DNA from 2 places in the Micromonospora sp. CA-248212 genome. Region 1 is predicted to be linked to the other one. Evidence: riboswitches for the same ligand, from Rfam matches in the RefSeq annotation. Region 1 holds a riboswitch; the other holds the start of a gene.
The links. Region 1 has a riboswitch for cyclic di-AMP ahead of ACQP03_RS14775 (transglycosylase family protein). Riboswitches for the same ligand answer to the same signal wherever they lie in the genome.

Region 1 (8,115 bases):
CGGTCCGGGTGGTGCAGCACCTGCTGGCCTTCCGGGGCTATGCCGTGACGGTCAGCGGCACGTTCGACGCCGCGACCGTGGCCGCCGTGCAGGACTGGCAGGCCCGCAACGGCATCCCGGTGGACGTGGACGCCACGCTGACCACGGCGACCTGGGAGACGCTGGCGCCCGAGTTGGACCAGCACGCGAGCGGAGCGCCGGTCACCGCGGTGCAGGAGATCCTGGCCAAGAAGGGGTACGCGGTCACCGTCACCGGGGCCTACGACCATGCCACCCGCAAGGCGGTGCAGGACCTTCAGGCGCTGCACGGCCTGCCCCGCAACGGCAAGCTCAGCACCAGCACGTGGTGCACCATCGTCGGCGGGTCCGTCCGCGAGTCGTTCCGGCACCGCTGAGCCACCGGGTGCGGTGCGGGTCGAACCCGCACCGCACCGGGCCCGTCACCAGCGCGAAGCCGCGCGCCTCGTTGTCGGCCCTCCGTCGGCCTGCGACGATGCCGCATCGGCTGGCTGGCTGGCTGGCTGGCTGGCTGGCTGGCTGGTCAACATCTCCCAGCCCGGGTCCTGACCAGCGCGTCGGCGCAACCGGTCGGTTTGGCCGACGGTGCGGGCGGAAAGAGTGCTGGGCATGACTTGGGCCCGTCGAGCCGTACCCGCGGTCGCCGCCGCCGTCGCGGCGCTCGCCGCGAGGGATCTGATCCAGCGCGACCACGCGCTGCTGCGCAACTTCCCGGTGCTGGGCCGCGCCCGGTACCTGCTGGAGGCGATCGGGCCGGAGCTTCGGCAGTACATCGTGGCGGGCAACGACGAGGAACGGCCGTTCACCCGGGACCAGCGCAGGTGGGTGTACGCGTCCGCCAAGCAGGAGAACAACTACTTCGGCTTCGGTACGGACAACAACATCGAGTTCACGCCCGGGTACCCGATCATCAAGCACCGCACGTTCGGCCGGGCCGTGCCACCGTCGTCGCCGACGGCCGGGCACGACGTCCGACTGCCGTGCGCGAAGGTGCTCGGCGCGGCCCGGGGTCGAGCGCGCGCCTTCCGGCCGGGGTCGGTGGTCAACATCTCCGGAATGAGCTTCGGCTCGCTCTCCGGCAACGCCATCACCGCGTTGAACAAGGGCGCCGCCCTCGCCGGATGTCTGCAGAACACCGGCGAGGGTGGCCTGTCGCCGTACCACCGCAACGGCGGTGAGCTGGTCTTCCAGCTCGGTACGGCGTACTTCGGCTGCCGCGATGAACACGGCCGGTTCAGTCTGGACCGGCTCAAGGACCTCGTCGCCGGTGCTCCCGTGCGCGCCTTGGAGATCAAGCTGAGCCAGGGGGCGAAGCCGAGCCTCGGCGGCCTGCTCCCCGGAGCGAAGGTGTCCGCCGAGATCGCCGCGACCCGGGGCATCCCGGCCGGGCGGGACTGCGTGAGCCCGTCGCGGCACGCCGAGTTCTCCGACTGCGACAGCCTGCTGGACTGGGTGGAGCTGCTGGCCGCCGAGACGGGCCTGCCGGTGGGCATCAAGTCGGCGGTCGGCGACCTGAGCTTCTGGCAGGAGCTGGCCGGCCTGATGCGCGACACGGGCCGGGGCGTCGACTTCGTGACGGTCGACGGCGGCGAGGGCGGCACCGGCGCCGCGCCGCTGATCTTCACCGATTCGGTGTCGCTCCCGTTCCAACAGGGCTTCTCCCGGGTCTACAAGGTCTTCGCGGAACACGACCTACACGAGCGGGTGGTGTTCATCGGCAGCGGCAAGCTCGGCCTGCCGGACAACGCCGTGGTGGCGTTCGCACTCGGCTGCGACATGGTCAACGTGGGCCGCGAGGCGATGCTGTCGATCGGCTGCATCCAGGCGCAGAAGTGCCACACCGACACCTGCCCCACCGGGGTGGCGACACAGAACGCGTGGCTGGCCCGGGGCCTCGACCCGACGCTCAAATCCGTCCGGGCGGCCAACTACCTGGCGACGTTGCGCCGGGACCTGACCAAGGTCGCCGAGGCCTGCGGCGTGGAACACCCCGGCCTGATCGGCACGGACGCCGTGGAGATCCTGGACGGCCGCACCGGCTCCACCCCACTGCACGAGGTGTACGGGTACCGCCCGCACTGGGGCCTGCCCTCCGCTGCCGACCAGAAAGAGATCATCCGGCTGATGATCCCGGAGGCGCCCCAGGGCGGCAGCGCCCCGCCGTCACCCACCGCCGTCGGCTGATCCCGCCCACCGACCCACCGACCCGCCGCCCACGGGGCCCACCGCCCGCCGCCCGCCGCCCACGGGGCCCACCGCCCGCCGCCCGCCGCCCACGGGGCCCACCGCCAATCTGCCTACGGCCCACCGGCCCGCCGCTTACCGCGCCGCCGGCCCGCCGCCCACCGCGCCACCGCGCCGCCGCCCGCCGCCAACCACCAACCACCAACCACCAACGGGCCTACCGCCCCACCGGCCCGCCGCATACCGGCCCGCCGGCCCGCCGCCAACCTGCCTACCGCCCCAACCGGCCCGCCGGGCCACCGGGCCGCCGCCCGCCGCCAACCGCCGCCGGGCCTACCGCCCCACCGGCCCGCGCCCCACCGGCCCGCCGCCCGAAGAGCGTGATGCCTGTGAGTCATCTTGATGACTCACAGGCATCACGCTTCTTGTGGTGCTTCCGCCCCGAGGCCGCTGCGGTGCCATCCGACACCACCCAAGAAGCGGGTCCGCCAGAGTCTCCTTCGGCGTCATCCGGCGCCGCGCGAATAACTCGTGGAGTCGTGTTCCCGGCCGACCTATGGTGGCGCGGTGCTGATCCGACGTGAGACCCCCGCCGATATCGACGCCATCCGGGCCGTGCACGCCGCGGCCTTCGCCGCCGCCGACCACGGCCCTGCCGACAATCCGGAGCACGGGCCGCAGCACGATCCGGGCCACCGGCCGGACCACGATCCGGGCCACGGGCCGGACCACGGGCCGGGCCACGGGCCGGACCACGGGCCGGGCCACGGGCCGGACCACGATCCGGGCCACGGGCCGGACCACGATCCGGGCCACGATCCGGGCCACGGGCCGAGCACGGACACCGCCACCAGGAGCACCGACGGCGGTGGCGACGGTCGCCTGCCGGTCGAGGCGACGCTCGTGGACGCGTTGCGCGTCGACGACGGGTGGCTGCCCGCGTACTCCCTGGTGGCGGTCGATGGGGACGGCCTGGTGGTGGGTCACGTGGTGGCCACGCGGGCCCGCGTGGCCGGTGCGCCGGTGGCGTTGGGTCTCGGGCCGCTCGGCGTGCTGCCCGGCTGGCAGCGACGCGGGGTCGGCAGCGCCCTGATGCACGCGGTCCTGGGCGCCGCCGACGCCCGAGACGAGGCGCTCGTGGTGCTCCTCGGGCACCCCGAGTATTACCCGCGTTTCGGGTTCCGGCCGGCCGTCGAGCTGGGCGTCACCCCGCCGCAGCCGTGGGGCCCGCAGTACTTCATGGCCCGACCGCTGACCGCCTGGCACGGATCGATCCGGGGCGAATTCCGCTACGCCCGCCCCTTCGACGACCTGTGACCGGACCGCACCCGCTGTCGCAACGATCCTGTCGGTCCGTCGCGAGAGGATGGCGACATGACCGACCAGACCGGGAACGAGGATGCTGCTATGGCCCGTGAAGTGCAGATAACGTTCGACGCTGCCGATCCTGCCGCCCTGTCGGCGTTCTGGGCCGACACCCTCGGCTACGAGTTGCAGGGCCCGCCCGGGGGCTTCGACTCGTGGGAGGCCGCGTTGGACGCGATGGGCGTGCCGCCGGAGCGACGCAACGACGCGTCGGCGGTGGTCGACCCCACGGGGGCGGGGCCACGGCTGTTCTTCCAGCGGGTGCCGGAGGGCAAGCAGGCCAAGAATCGCGTCCACCTCGATGTGCGGGCCGCGCCGGGGCTGACGGGTGACGACCGGATGGCGGCCCTGGAGGCGGAGGCCGACCGGCTCACCGCTCGGGGTGCCACACGGCTCGCCCGACACGAGCCCGCTCCCCCGCTCGGCGCCGGTCACATCGTCATGGCAGACCCGGAGGGCAACGAGTTCTGCCTCGACTGAGCGGGCGTTCTCCCAGCTCATTGCCGCGACGACCGGCCGTCATGCGAACATGTGTACGTGTCGCACGACGCCCACATCCTGCACGCCGACCTGGACGCCTTCTACGCGTCGGTCGAGCAGCGTGACGACCCGCGCCTGCGCGGACGGCCGGTGATCGTCGGCGGCGGCGTGGTGCTGGCCGCCAGCTACGAGGCGAAGGCGCGGGGTGTGCGCAGCGCGATGGGGGGTCAGCAGGCACGACGGCTCTGCCCGGACGCGATCGTGGTGCCGCCCCGGATGTCGGCGTACACGCAGGCCAGCCGGACGGTGTTCGAGATTTTCCGACAGACCACGCCGCTGGTCGAAGGGCTCTCCATCGACGAGGCGTTCCTCGACGTGGGCGGGCTGCGCCGGCTGGTCGGCACACCGGCCGACATCGCCCAGCGGCTGCGCCGGGAGGTCCGCGACCGGGTCGGCCTGCCGATCACGGTGGGTGTGGCCCGGACGAAGTTCCTGGCGAAGGTGGCCAGCGCAGTGGCGAAGCCGGACGGGCTGCTGGTTGTCGCCCCCGACGCCGAGACTGCGTTCCTGCATCCACTGCCGGTGGAACGGCTCTGGGGCGTCGGTCCGGTCACCGCCGCGAAGCTGCGGGAACGCCGGATCCGTACCGTCGCGGACGTGGCCCGGCTCGGCGAGGCCGCGCTGGTGTCCCTGCTCGGGGCCGGCGCCGGCCGGCACCTGCACGCTCTCGCCCACAACCGCGACCCCCGGGCGGTGCAGATGGGCCGGCGGCGGGGCTCGATGGGCGCGCAGCACGCGTTGGGGCGTACCCCACCTGCGCCGGAGGAACTGGACGCCATCCTCGCCGGTCTGGTCGACCGGGTCACCCGACGGATGCGGGCGGCCGGACGGTCCGGACGCACCATGGTGTTGCGACTCCGCTTCGGCGACTACACCCGCGCCACCCGCTCGCACACCGTGCCCAAGGCGACCGCCGACACCACCCCACTGCTCGCCGCCGCCCGGACACTGCTGCGGGCCGCCCTACCGGAGATCGACCGGCGCGGGGTCACCCTGCTCGGCGTCTCGGTCGGCAACCTGGACGACAACCCGGTGCAGCCGGAGCTGCCGTTCCAAGCCAACACCGGGGCCGACCTGGACGCCGCCGTGGACGCGGTCCGCGACCGCTTCGGCTCGACGGCGCTCACCCGGGCGGCGCTGCTCGGCCGCGCTCCCGGTGTCGAGATGCCGCTATTGCCGGACTAGAGCGCCCCGGTTGCTGCGACCGGAGACACATCACAGCAGGTCGGCGGTTTAGCCGGCCGCACACAGGTGAAGTCTTGAGGGGAAAGCCTGACGAGGGGGGCCCATGTCCGACGAGACCAGCAACCGACCGAGCCGTCGTGCCGAACGCCCGGGCGACGTGACCGACCCGCTGCTCTGGCAGCTCGCGGTCGACGTGCTCGAGGCCCACGAGGCCGACGACGAGGGTCGCTGCCGCAACCTCCAGTGCGCCGGCCAGTCCTGGCCGTGTGCGGCGCGTACGACCGCCGAGCAGTCGTTGCGACTGGCCCGCAGCACCCCCGACTCGGTCGAGACGGCCATCGACGGTGGCGGGGGCGGCACCGGCTGGACGGCCGAGGCCGCCGCGCCGGCGCAGCGCTGGGGCTGGAACGGCGACGTGATGGCCCGCCGCGAGGCGAGGTCGGCCGCCTCGGCGGCGTGACCCGTCCCGCGAGGACAGCGCCAGACGAACGAACGCTCGGCCGGTGACCCGGCCGAGCGTTCGTCGGTACGTACGTCAGAGAGCGAGCCGCTGCCCCGGGAAGATCAGGCCCGGGTCCGCGCCGATCAGCTGACGGTTGCGCTCGTACAGGGCCTGCCAGCCGCCGCTGCGGGGGTGCCGCTCGGCGATCTCCGACAGGGTGTCCCCCGGCGCGACCACGTACGTGTCGCCGCCGGCCGCCGGGGCGGTCCGCTCGTGACCACGGGTAGCCGGCTGGTCGCCGCGTGCCGGCCGCTCCTTGCCGGAGGTGGACGTCGACGACTTGGAGGTCGACTTCGTCGGGGACTTCGCGGTGGACTTCGTCGGGGACTTCGCGGTGGACTTCGTCGAGGTACCGCCCGACGAGCCGCCCTTGCGGCCGCAGGTCGGCCACGCGCCGATGCCCTGCCCGTCGAGCACCTTCTCGGCGATCGCGATCTGCTCGCCACGGCTGGCCAGATCGGCGCGGGCGGCGTACTTCGTGCCGCCGTAGCCGGCCCAGGTGCCCTGGGAGAACTGCAGCCCGCCGTAGTAGCCGTTCCCGGTATTGATCTTCCAGTTGCCGCCGGACTCGCACTGGGCGATCGCGTCCCAGTTGACACCGGCCTGGGCCGGGGCCGCCGGGCCGAAGAGGGCGACGGCGCCGGTGACCGCGCCGACCGCCAGGGTACCGACGGCGACGCGGCGGGTGGTGACCCGTCGATGACGGGGGGTGTACGCAGACGTCATGGATCATTCCTCCACGCCGGCGAGGTGAGCTGTCGGGTTCGGGCCGAGGAGCCCGGCCGCGCGCTGGCGGCTTCACCCCGAGGTGACATGCACCGAGGAACGTTGGGTCCCCCGCTCCTGCCCGGGTTCTGTTTCCGACGACCGGGGGCAGGATTTGGCGTTGCCGGTCGCGGCGTCCACGGTGGTGGACCCGACCGACGGTAGGCACGGTGGGTGACGGTCGCCCACCGCTTGTGAAGTTGTTCACCGGCTCACGCGGGGCGCTGCGGCCAGCGGTTGCGGAGGACGTCCACCTGTGCAGCGGCCATCATGGACCGTTTCCGATCAGGGCCTGCCGTCCCGGTGAATTGACGTTCGGACAGGAAACCGTAGACGGGCGGTAGCGATGCTCTGGAGCACACCGGGTCCGTCCCGGAAACGACACCCCAGGAGGAGATCATGCCGCTCCAGCAGAGTCGCAACGGCCGTCGCCGCGCCGCAGCCGTCCTCGTAGCCCTACTGGCCGGCGCTGGCCTGACGCTGTCCGCGCCGACCGCCGCACAGGCGTCCAGCCCGTGCACCAGCCTGACCTTCTACCGGGTCGGCGGCTACCCGGGCGGCGCGGACATGCACGTGCCCACCGTCGGCTGGCAGACCGGAAACAAAAGCTGCTACCTCACCTACGGCCACTCGGGCTCCGCGGTGCTGGTGCTCCAGGAGGCGCTGAACAACTGCTACGCGCGGTCGCTCAGCCTGGACGGGAACTACGGTCCGAAGACCCGGGACGCCGTCCGGTACGCCCAGCACAAGATCAATGAGGACATCGTGTACGCGAACATCGCCGAGGACGGCGAGTACGGCCCGCAGACACGTGCCTACATGGGCTTCGCGATCTTCGGGGTCAACGGCGGCCCGGTCATTCCCAACGTCTGCTACTACCCGGGCTGACCGCCGTACAGCGCCGGCCGGAGCCCTCGCGGACTCCGGCCGGCGCCGTGGCGGCCCCTCCCCCGGTGCGGCGTCGCCGGCTCCCCCCTGCGCGGCGACGCTCATGGATCAGCAGACCCGGACCGCCTCGATCCGCTGATTCCAGTTCCCCCCGATCGCGGCCGAGTCGTACGCCAGGTTCGCCCGGTAGCCATAGGCGTGCTGGTAGCCGAGCAGGCCGGTGGCGTTGGCGTTGTCCCAGAAGGTGGAGACGGTGCCGGACGGCCGGTTGTTGATGATCGATTGGGCCCGGTTGCGGAAGTACGAGGGCAGCGGGACGTCGTTGCATCCGTTGTACGGACCGTCGAGCAGGAAGATGTCGCCGCTGAAGTTGGCCCCGGCGTACAGGCAGAGCAGACCCGACGGGCAGGCGTAGTTGGCCTGGGCCGGGCTCGGGGCGACGCCGAGCGTGGCGCCCACGGCGATCGTACCGAGCAGCGCGGACGTGAGCCTTCGCAGAGCACTTCGCACGATGGTGACCTCCGGTGTCGTCACGACCGGAACCGGCCGCGAGTCGAGTTGCTGACATCACGTTGATCGATGTCCTTGTAGCAACGATGATCTGCGCGGAAGGTCGACGAATTCCTGCCGGAACCTCAATCCGGCTGTCCCGGGGGTGCCGGTGGGGC
Region 2 (6,590 bases), 3.0 Mb from region 1:
CATCGATGAGTTGTAACGTCGGCCACACGTTCCCAGCCACGGCGTGACACACCCCCTGCCGCGCCGCCAGAAAGAGGTGGGCCCATGGGACTCCGTCCCAACCTGCTGACCCGGCGCGTCGCCGGTGTCGCGTCGACAACTCTCGCGCTGCTGCTCAGCACCGCTGCGGTGGGCGTCGTTCCGGCCGCTTCGGCCTTCTCCTCAGCACCGGGTGGCGCCTGCGCGCAGCCGGTCGACAGCCACGCCAACGCCCGGGCGAAGCCCGGCGCGGGGGCCCTGCACGAGCCGAACGAGCTGACCGCCAAGCAGGTCCGCGAGCGGGACGCCGACCTCGCGGCGGCGCTGCGCGAGCGGGCCAACTACCGGGCCGGCGCCGGCGCCACGACGCTGGCCGCTACGGTCACCATCCCGGTGGTGGTGCACGTGATCCAGGAAAACAGCACTCGGGCCGGCGGAAACATCCCCGACTCGATGATCACCTCGCAGATCAGCGTGCTGAACCAGGCCTACGCGGGTGGGACCGGCGGCGCGGCCACCGCGTTCGCCTTCCGACTCGACTCGATCGACCGGGTGACGAACCCGTCCTGGTATCCCATCGTCGACGGCTCGTCGGCGGAGCGGTCGATGAAGTCGTCGCTACGGGTGGGCGGCAAGAACACGCTCAACATCTACCTCGGTGAGTTGAGCGACGACCTGTTGGGCTGGGCGACCTTCCCGCAGCGCAGGCTCAGCAGCATGGATGGCGTGGTCGTGCTGAACGAGTCGCTGCCGGGCGGCACCGCCACCAACTACAACCAGGGCGACACCGGCACCCACGAGGTCGGCCACTGGCTGAACCTCTACCACACCTTCCAGGGTGGCTGCGGCGGCTCAGGTGACGGCGTCAGCGACACCCCGGCCGAGGCGTCGCCCGCGTACGAGTGCCCGACCGGCCGGAACACCTGCTCGGCGGCCGGCCTGGACCCGATCACCAACTTCATGGACTACACCTACGACTCGTGCATGTACCAGTTCACCGCGGGTCAGGCGAGCCGCATGCTGACCGCGTGGAACGCGTACCGCGCGGCCTAGCTCCTCGCGTACACCAGGTGCCGGCTCCGTCACGACGGAGCCGGCACCGGCGTCTCTGCCCCCAGGGCCGTGGTCAGGCGGCCGTGCACTGAACGTCGCGGCTGCGGCGGGTCGGGCGCGTCTGCGGTACGGCCGCGGGCGCGGCCGCCGCGGGCGGGGTCTGCGGATCGAGCCAGACCTGGACGGCCGGACGCCCCACGGCGATGCCCAGGCCGTGCTGGTCACGACGGGTCAGCATCGCCACGTCGACGGTGAACTCGAACAGCCGCCAGTCGGCCCGCGGCTCGGCCCGAGCGCTCTGCGCCAGCCGGGCCACCCGGACCGGATCGGTGACCGGCCAGGCGTGACCCGCCACGTACGCCTCGTCGTCGCTCTCCTCCGGAGGGAACGAATGCAGCGCGTATCGGCCGTCCCGTTCGAGGTCCCGGCGCTTCGGCGAGTCGATGATGAAGCAGAACAGACCCTCGTCGGTGATGACCGGGGAGACCGGATGGACCCGGGGCCCACCGTCGGCACGGACCGTGGCCAGATAGCCGAAGCCCGGCCCGTACTGCTGCAGGAGAACGCGGATGCCGTCGGCGAGGCGGGGCTCGTCGACGGCGAAATCGGACCAGGAAGCCATGCGAGCATTCTATCGAACAAATGTACGAGGAGCGACCTCGACACGCTGGTCACCGCCCACCTCGCTATGGTGGTCCGATGCTGCTCTCCGACCGTGACCTGGTCTCCGAGATCAAGGCCGGCACGCTGGGCCTGGAGCCGTTCGAGCCCACCCTGGTCCAACCCTCCAGCATCGACGTACGACTCGACCGGCTGTTCCGGGTCTTCAACAACCATCTCTACACCCACATCGACCCGGCCATGCAGCAGGACGACCTGACCTCGGTGGTCGAGGTGCCCGACGGCGAGCCGTTCGTGCTGCACCCGGGAGAGTTCGTGCTCGCCTCGACGCTGGAGGTGATCTCGCTCGGCGACCAGCTCGCCGGCCGACTGGAGGGGAAGAGTTCGCTGGGCCGCCTCGGCCTGCTCACCCACTCCACCGCCGGGTTCATCGACCCGGGCTTCTCCGGGCACGTCACGCTGGAGCTGTCCAACGTGGCGAACCTGCCGATCACCCTCTGGCCGGGCATGAAGATCGGTCAGCTCTGCATCTTCCGACTCTCGTCGCCCGCCGAACACCCGTACGGCTCGGTGGTCTACGGCTCGCGTTACCAGGGTCAGCGAGGCCCGACGCCCAGTCGCTCCTGGCAGAACTGGCGTGCCTGGCCGACGCGCTGATCCGCCCTTGCGATGTAAGGAAGGGCCCCCTTCTATACCTGAGGCGTTAGAAGGGGGCCCTTCCTTACATCTCAGCCGGGGCGGCCGTAGCTGTGGATGGGCCCGTCGTCGACCTTCTTCATCTTGACGGGCACACCGGCCTGGGAGGCGTGCACCACCCAGCCGTCGCCGACGTACATCCCGACGTGGTGGATGTCGCTGTAGTAGAAGACCAGGTCACCGGGGCGCAGGTCGCCCTTGCTGACGTTCTTGGTCACCCGGCTCTGCGCGGCGGCGTTGTGCGGCAGCGACACACCGGCCTTCGCCCAGGCGGCCAGCATCAGCCCGGAGCAGTCGTACGAGTTCGGACCCTCGGCGCCCCACACGTACGGCTTGCCGATCTGGGCGCAGGCGAACTTGACCGCGATGCCGGCACCGCCACCCGGGTAGCTGGCCGGGCAGGGCGCGGGACGCAGCGAACCGCCGCCGCCGTTGCCGTACACCTTGAGGCGCAGCTTCTGTAGCCGGTCGATCTCCTCGTTGATCTGCTTCTTCTTCGCCGCCAACTGGGCCTCGGTGCGGGTCAGCTGGACCACCATCTCGTCCAGCGGCGCCTTCTGCCGGGCCAGCTCGTTGCGCAGGTCGGCGACCTGGCGGACGTCCTCCTGCTGGTTGTGGGCGAAGCGGTCGAGCATTTCGAGCTGACCGACCATCTCACTGGGCGACCGGCTGCCGAGCATCGTGTTGACGGTCGACAGGTTTTCACCCATGTACGCGCGGACGGCCAGCGCGCTGACCTTGTCCATCGCGGCGTCGACCTGGCGCTCCAGCGGCGCGATGCGGGCGGCGAGCGTGTCGGCCTGCTTGCGCTTGAGGGCCAGGTCGGCTCGGGTGGCGTTGTGCCGCTCGATGATCGGTTCGAGCTTGTTCCAGTCGTCGTCGATCTGCCGTTCGATCTCGGCGACGGACGGGTCGGCGTGGGCCACCGTGGCGCTACCGGTCAGGACGACGGCGACGCCGACCAGGGCGGCGAGGGCGGTGGTGAAGCGGGACCAGCGTGGACGCGGCACGGTCGACGTCGGGTCGGCCGGGGCCGACCGTCCGGACGACGGCCGCGGGGCTTGGAGGGCCACCGGGTTCCGTACTCCTTCTTCCTGACCGCCTACCGGGTTAGCTGACGGGTTCGGGCGGGAAGTGGGCGCCCTACCGCAGGAACTGCGGATTCACCCCGAGGAACCTGGGTCCCCGGCTCGCTCGCGAGCGACTCGGCGGTGTCGGTCCGTTACCGCCCGGGGTGGGCAGACCTGCTACCGGGCCGACGAATGACCAGAGTAGAGACGGCCGTTACCGATCCGCAACCCGTGCGGCCGTGACACTCCGTACCGATTGCGGCGGGCCATCGAGCGGACGTGAAGATTTCCTTCCGTACGTTTCGAAACATGGAAAGGTATTGACGTGGGCTCCCGAGCAGGACGAAGGTGACGGCACCGACACCAGTTCACATGTAGGGGGTTCGATGAAACGTCCGACCCTGCTCGCCGTCGCGCTCGTCACCGCCACGGCGGCCGTGCCGCTGTCCGCCGGCCCGGCCACCGCGGCCCCCGCCGCCGACCGCCAGCAGCAGTACGCCGCCGCGGCGACCGAGTACGGCGTACCCATCGACGTACTACTCGGCGTCTCCTACCTGGAGTCCCGCTGGGACAGCAATGCCGGCACGCCGAGCACCAGCGGCGGCTACGGCCCGATGCACCTGACCGACGCCCGGCACGTGACCGCCCTGCCCCGGGGCGGTCACCACGACGCCCCGGGAGAGGATCCGCGCGGCGACGAGTCCCGTCGTCCTCTCGCACCGGCGCCCGCCACCGGCAACGCGCCGCCCAGCGCCGCGCTGCAGACCGTGGACGCCGCCGCCGCGCTCACCGGCGCCACCGCCGAGGCGCTGCGCACCGACCCGACGACGAACCTCCGGGGTGGGGCGGCGCTGCTGGCCGCGTACCAACGGGAGGTCGGCGCCCCGGTCGGAGTCGGCACCGACCCGGGCACCTGGTACGGCGCGGTGGCCCGCTATGCCGGCGCGGACAGCGCCGATGCCGCGGCGGCCTTCGCCGACGAGGTCTTCACCACGATCGGCGCGGGCGAGACGCGGGTGACCGACGACGGCCAGCGGGTCACGCTGCCGGCCCGGGCGGTACGACCCGAGCGGTCCTGGCTGGACCGACTGGGGCTGCGGCGACTCGCCCGCCCGGACGGGTTGGAGTGCCCGAGCACCGTGTCCTGTGAGTGGATCCCGGCACCCTACGCGGCGTTCGGCGACGGCGACTACGGCAACCACGACCTGTCCGACCGGCCCGCCCGGCAGAAGATCGAGTACATCGTCATCCACGACACCGAGGCGAGTTGGGCGACCACCCTGCAACTCGTCCAGGACCCAACCTACGTGAGCTGGCACTACTCGCTGCGCTCGGTGGACGGGCACATCGCCCAGCACGTCCGCACCAAGGACGTCGCCTGGCACGCCGGCAACTGGTACGTCAACGCCAAGTCGATCGGGCTGGAACACGAGGGCTTCGCCGCGCAGGGCACCTGGTACACGGAGGCGATGTACCGCACGTCGGCGAAGCTCGTGCGGCACCTCGCGCTGCGGCTGGGCATCCCGCTGGACCGCCAGCACATCATCGGCCACGACAACGTGCCCGGCACCACGGCGGCGACGGTCCGCGGGATGCACTGGGACCCGGGGCCGTACTGGGACTGGACGCACTACTTCGACCTGCTGCACGCCCCTCGGCTGGACACCGGCACCCCGGCCACCGGGCTGGTCCGGATCGACCCCGACTACGCGACAAACCAGCCGGCGTTCACCGGATGCGTCACCCCGGGGGCACCGTGCGCGCCCCGCGGTTCCTCGTCGGTGGTGCTACGCACCGCGCCGGCTCCGGACGCGCCACTGGTCAACGACATCGCGCTGCGCCCCGACGGCACCCCGAACACGATGGACGTGTCGGACCACGGTGCCCGCGCGTCCGCCGGCCAGACGTACGCGCTGGCCGGTCGACAGGGCGACTGGACGGCCATCTGGTACCTCGGGCAGCGGGCGTGGTTCCACAACCCCGCGTCCGCGCCGACGGCCACCTGGACGGTCGGCATGGTGGTCACCCCGAAGCCCGGCCGGGCCACGATCCCCGTCTACGGGCGGGCGTACCCGGAGCAGGCGGCCTACCCGGCCGGCGTGCCGTACCAGGCGATCTCACCGTTGCAGTACACCCTCGCCGCCGGCCAGCGGTACGCCGTCGGCGCGGTGCTGCCCGGCGAGTACTACCGGGCCAGCACGTTCGACGGCTCCTCGCCCGGCGACTGGACGGTGATCCGGGGCCAGAACCGGTACGCGCAGATCCAGTTCGGCCACCGCGTCATGTACGTCGACCTCGCCGACGTGCAGTTGCTGCCGTCCCCGGTGGGCGCACCCCGCTGAGGAACCACGACGGCCCCCGGTCGAGGTGACCGGGGGCCGTCGTCGTGCGTGCTGGGGATCAGCCAGGTCGGCGGAACCCGGCGACCGGCATGGTGTTGATGCTGGACACCTGCACCGGTTTACCGGCGCGTGGCGCGTGCACCATCTGGTTGTTGCCCAGATACAGCCCGACATGACTCAGGCCCGAGTAGAAGAAGACCAGGTCACCGGCACGGGCGTCGGCGCGCGAGACGGCCTTGCCCTCGTTCCACTGATCACCCGTGTGGTGGGTGAGGTAGATCCCGGCCGACTTGTAGGCGTACTGGGTCAGGCCCGAGCAGTCGAACGAGTTCGGGCCGGTGGCGCCCCAGACGTACGGATCGCCGACCTGCTGGCAGGCGGTCTTGATCGCCTTCTGCGCCGCCACAGAGACCACGCCGTTGATGGTCGGGCAGCCGGCGGTCTTGACCGTGGTCTTGGGCATCGACGCTTCGAGCTTCTTGATCTCGGCGTCGATCTGCTTCTTCTTGGCCGCCAGCTCGCTCTGCTGCTTGGTCTGGGTGGCGATCAGCGCGTCCAGCTTCTGCTTCTCGCCGTCGTACTTGGCCCGGACGGCGAGCACACCCTCAACCTGCTTGCGCTCCTGGGAGGCGAGCCGGTCGAGGAGGGTGAGCTGCTCGGTGAGCGTGTCCGGCTTGGCGCTGACCAGCAGCGCGCCGATCTCCTGCGAGGGGCCCGACATGTAGTAACGGGAAGCGAGGTCGCCGACCCGGTTGAGTGCCAGCTCGCTCTGCAGGGCCAGCGGCTCGAT

Region 2: linked by a shared signal. The riboswitch ahead of ACQP03_RS00425 (NlpC/P60 family protein) and the one ahead of ACQP03_RS14775 (transglycosylase family protein) in region 1 are both predicted to bind cyclic di-AMP.

Annotation. Positions count from the first base shown of each region.
Region 1 is NZ_CP192023.1:3,097,685-3,105,799, reverse strand. Features, by position in the region: gene ACQP03_RS14805 (peptidoglycan recognition protein family protein) at 1-395, shown strand, start outside; gene ACQP03_RS14800 (FMN-binding glutamate synthase family protein) at 628-2,202, shown strand; gene ACQP03_RS14795 (GNAT family N-acetyltransferase) at 2,770-3,519, shown strand; gene ACQP03_RS14790 (VOC family protein) at 3,610-4,047, shown strand; gene dinB (DNA polymerase IV) at 4,105-5,292, shown strand; gene ACQP03_RS14780 (hypothetical protein) at 5,396-5,752, shown strand; gene ACQP03_RS14775 (transglycosylase family protein) at 5,828-6,520, opposite strand; cyclic di-AMP (ydaO/yuaA leader) riboswitch at 6,520-6,688, opposite strand; gene ACQP03_RS14770 (peptidoglycan-binding domain-containing protein) at 6,959-7,447, shown strand; gene ACQP03_RS14765 (peptidase inhibitor family I36 protein) at 7,556-7,957, opposite strand.
Region 2 is NZ_CP192023.1:87,258-93,847, reverse strand. Features, by position in the region: gene ACQP03_RS00440 (zinc metalloprotease) at 85-1,071, shown strand; gene ACQP03_RS00435 (pyridoxamine 5'-phosphate oxidase family protein) at 1,145-1,693, opposite strand; gene dcd (dCTP deaminase) at 1,771-2,349, shown strand; gene ACQP03_RS00425 (NlpC/P60 family protein) at 2,421-3,461, opposite strand; cyclic di-AMP (ydaO/yuaA leader) riboswitch at 3,474-3,609, opposite strand; gene ACQP03_RS00420 (N-acetylmuramoyl-L-alanine amidase) at 3,845-5,800, shown strand; gene ACQP03_RS00415 (C40 family peptidase) at 5,859-6,590, opposite strand, start outside.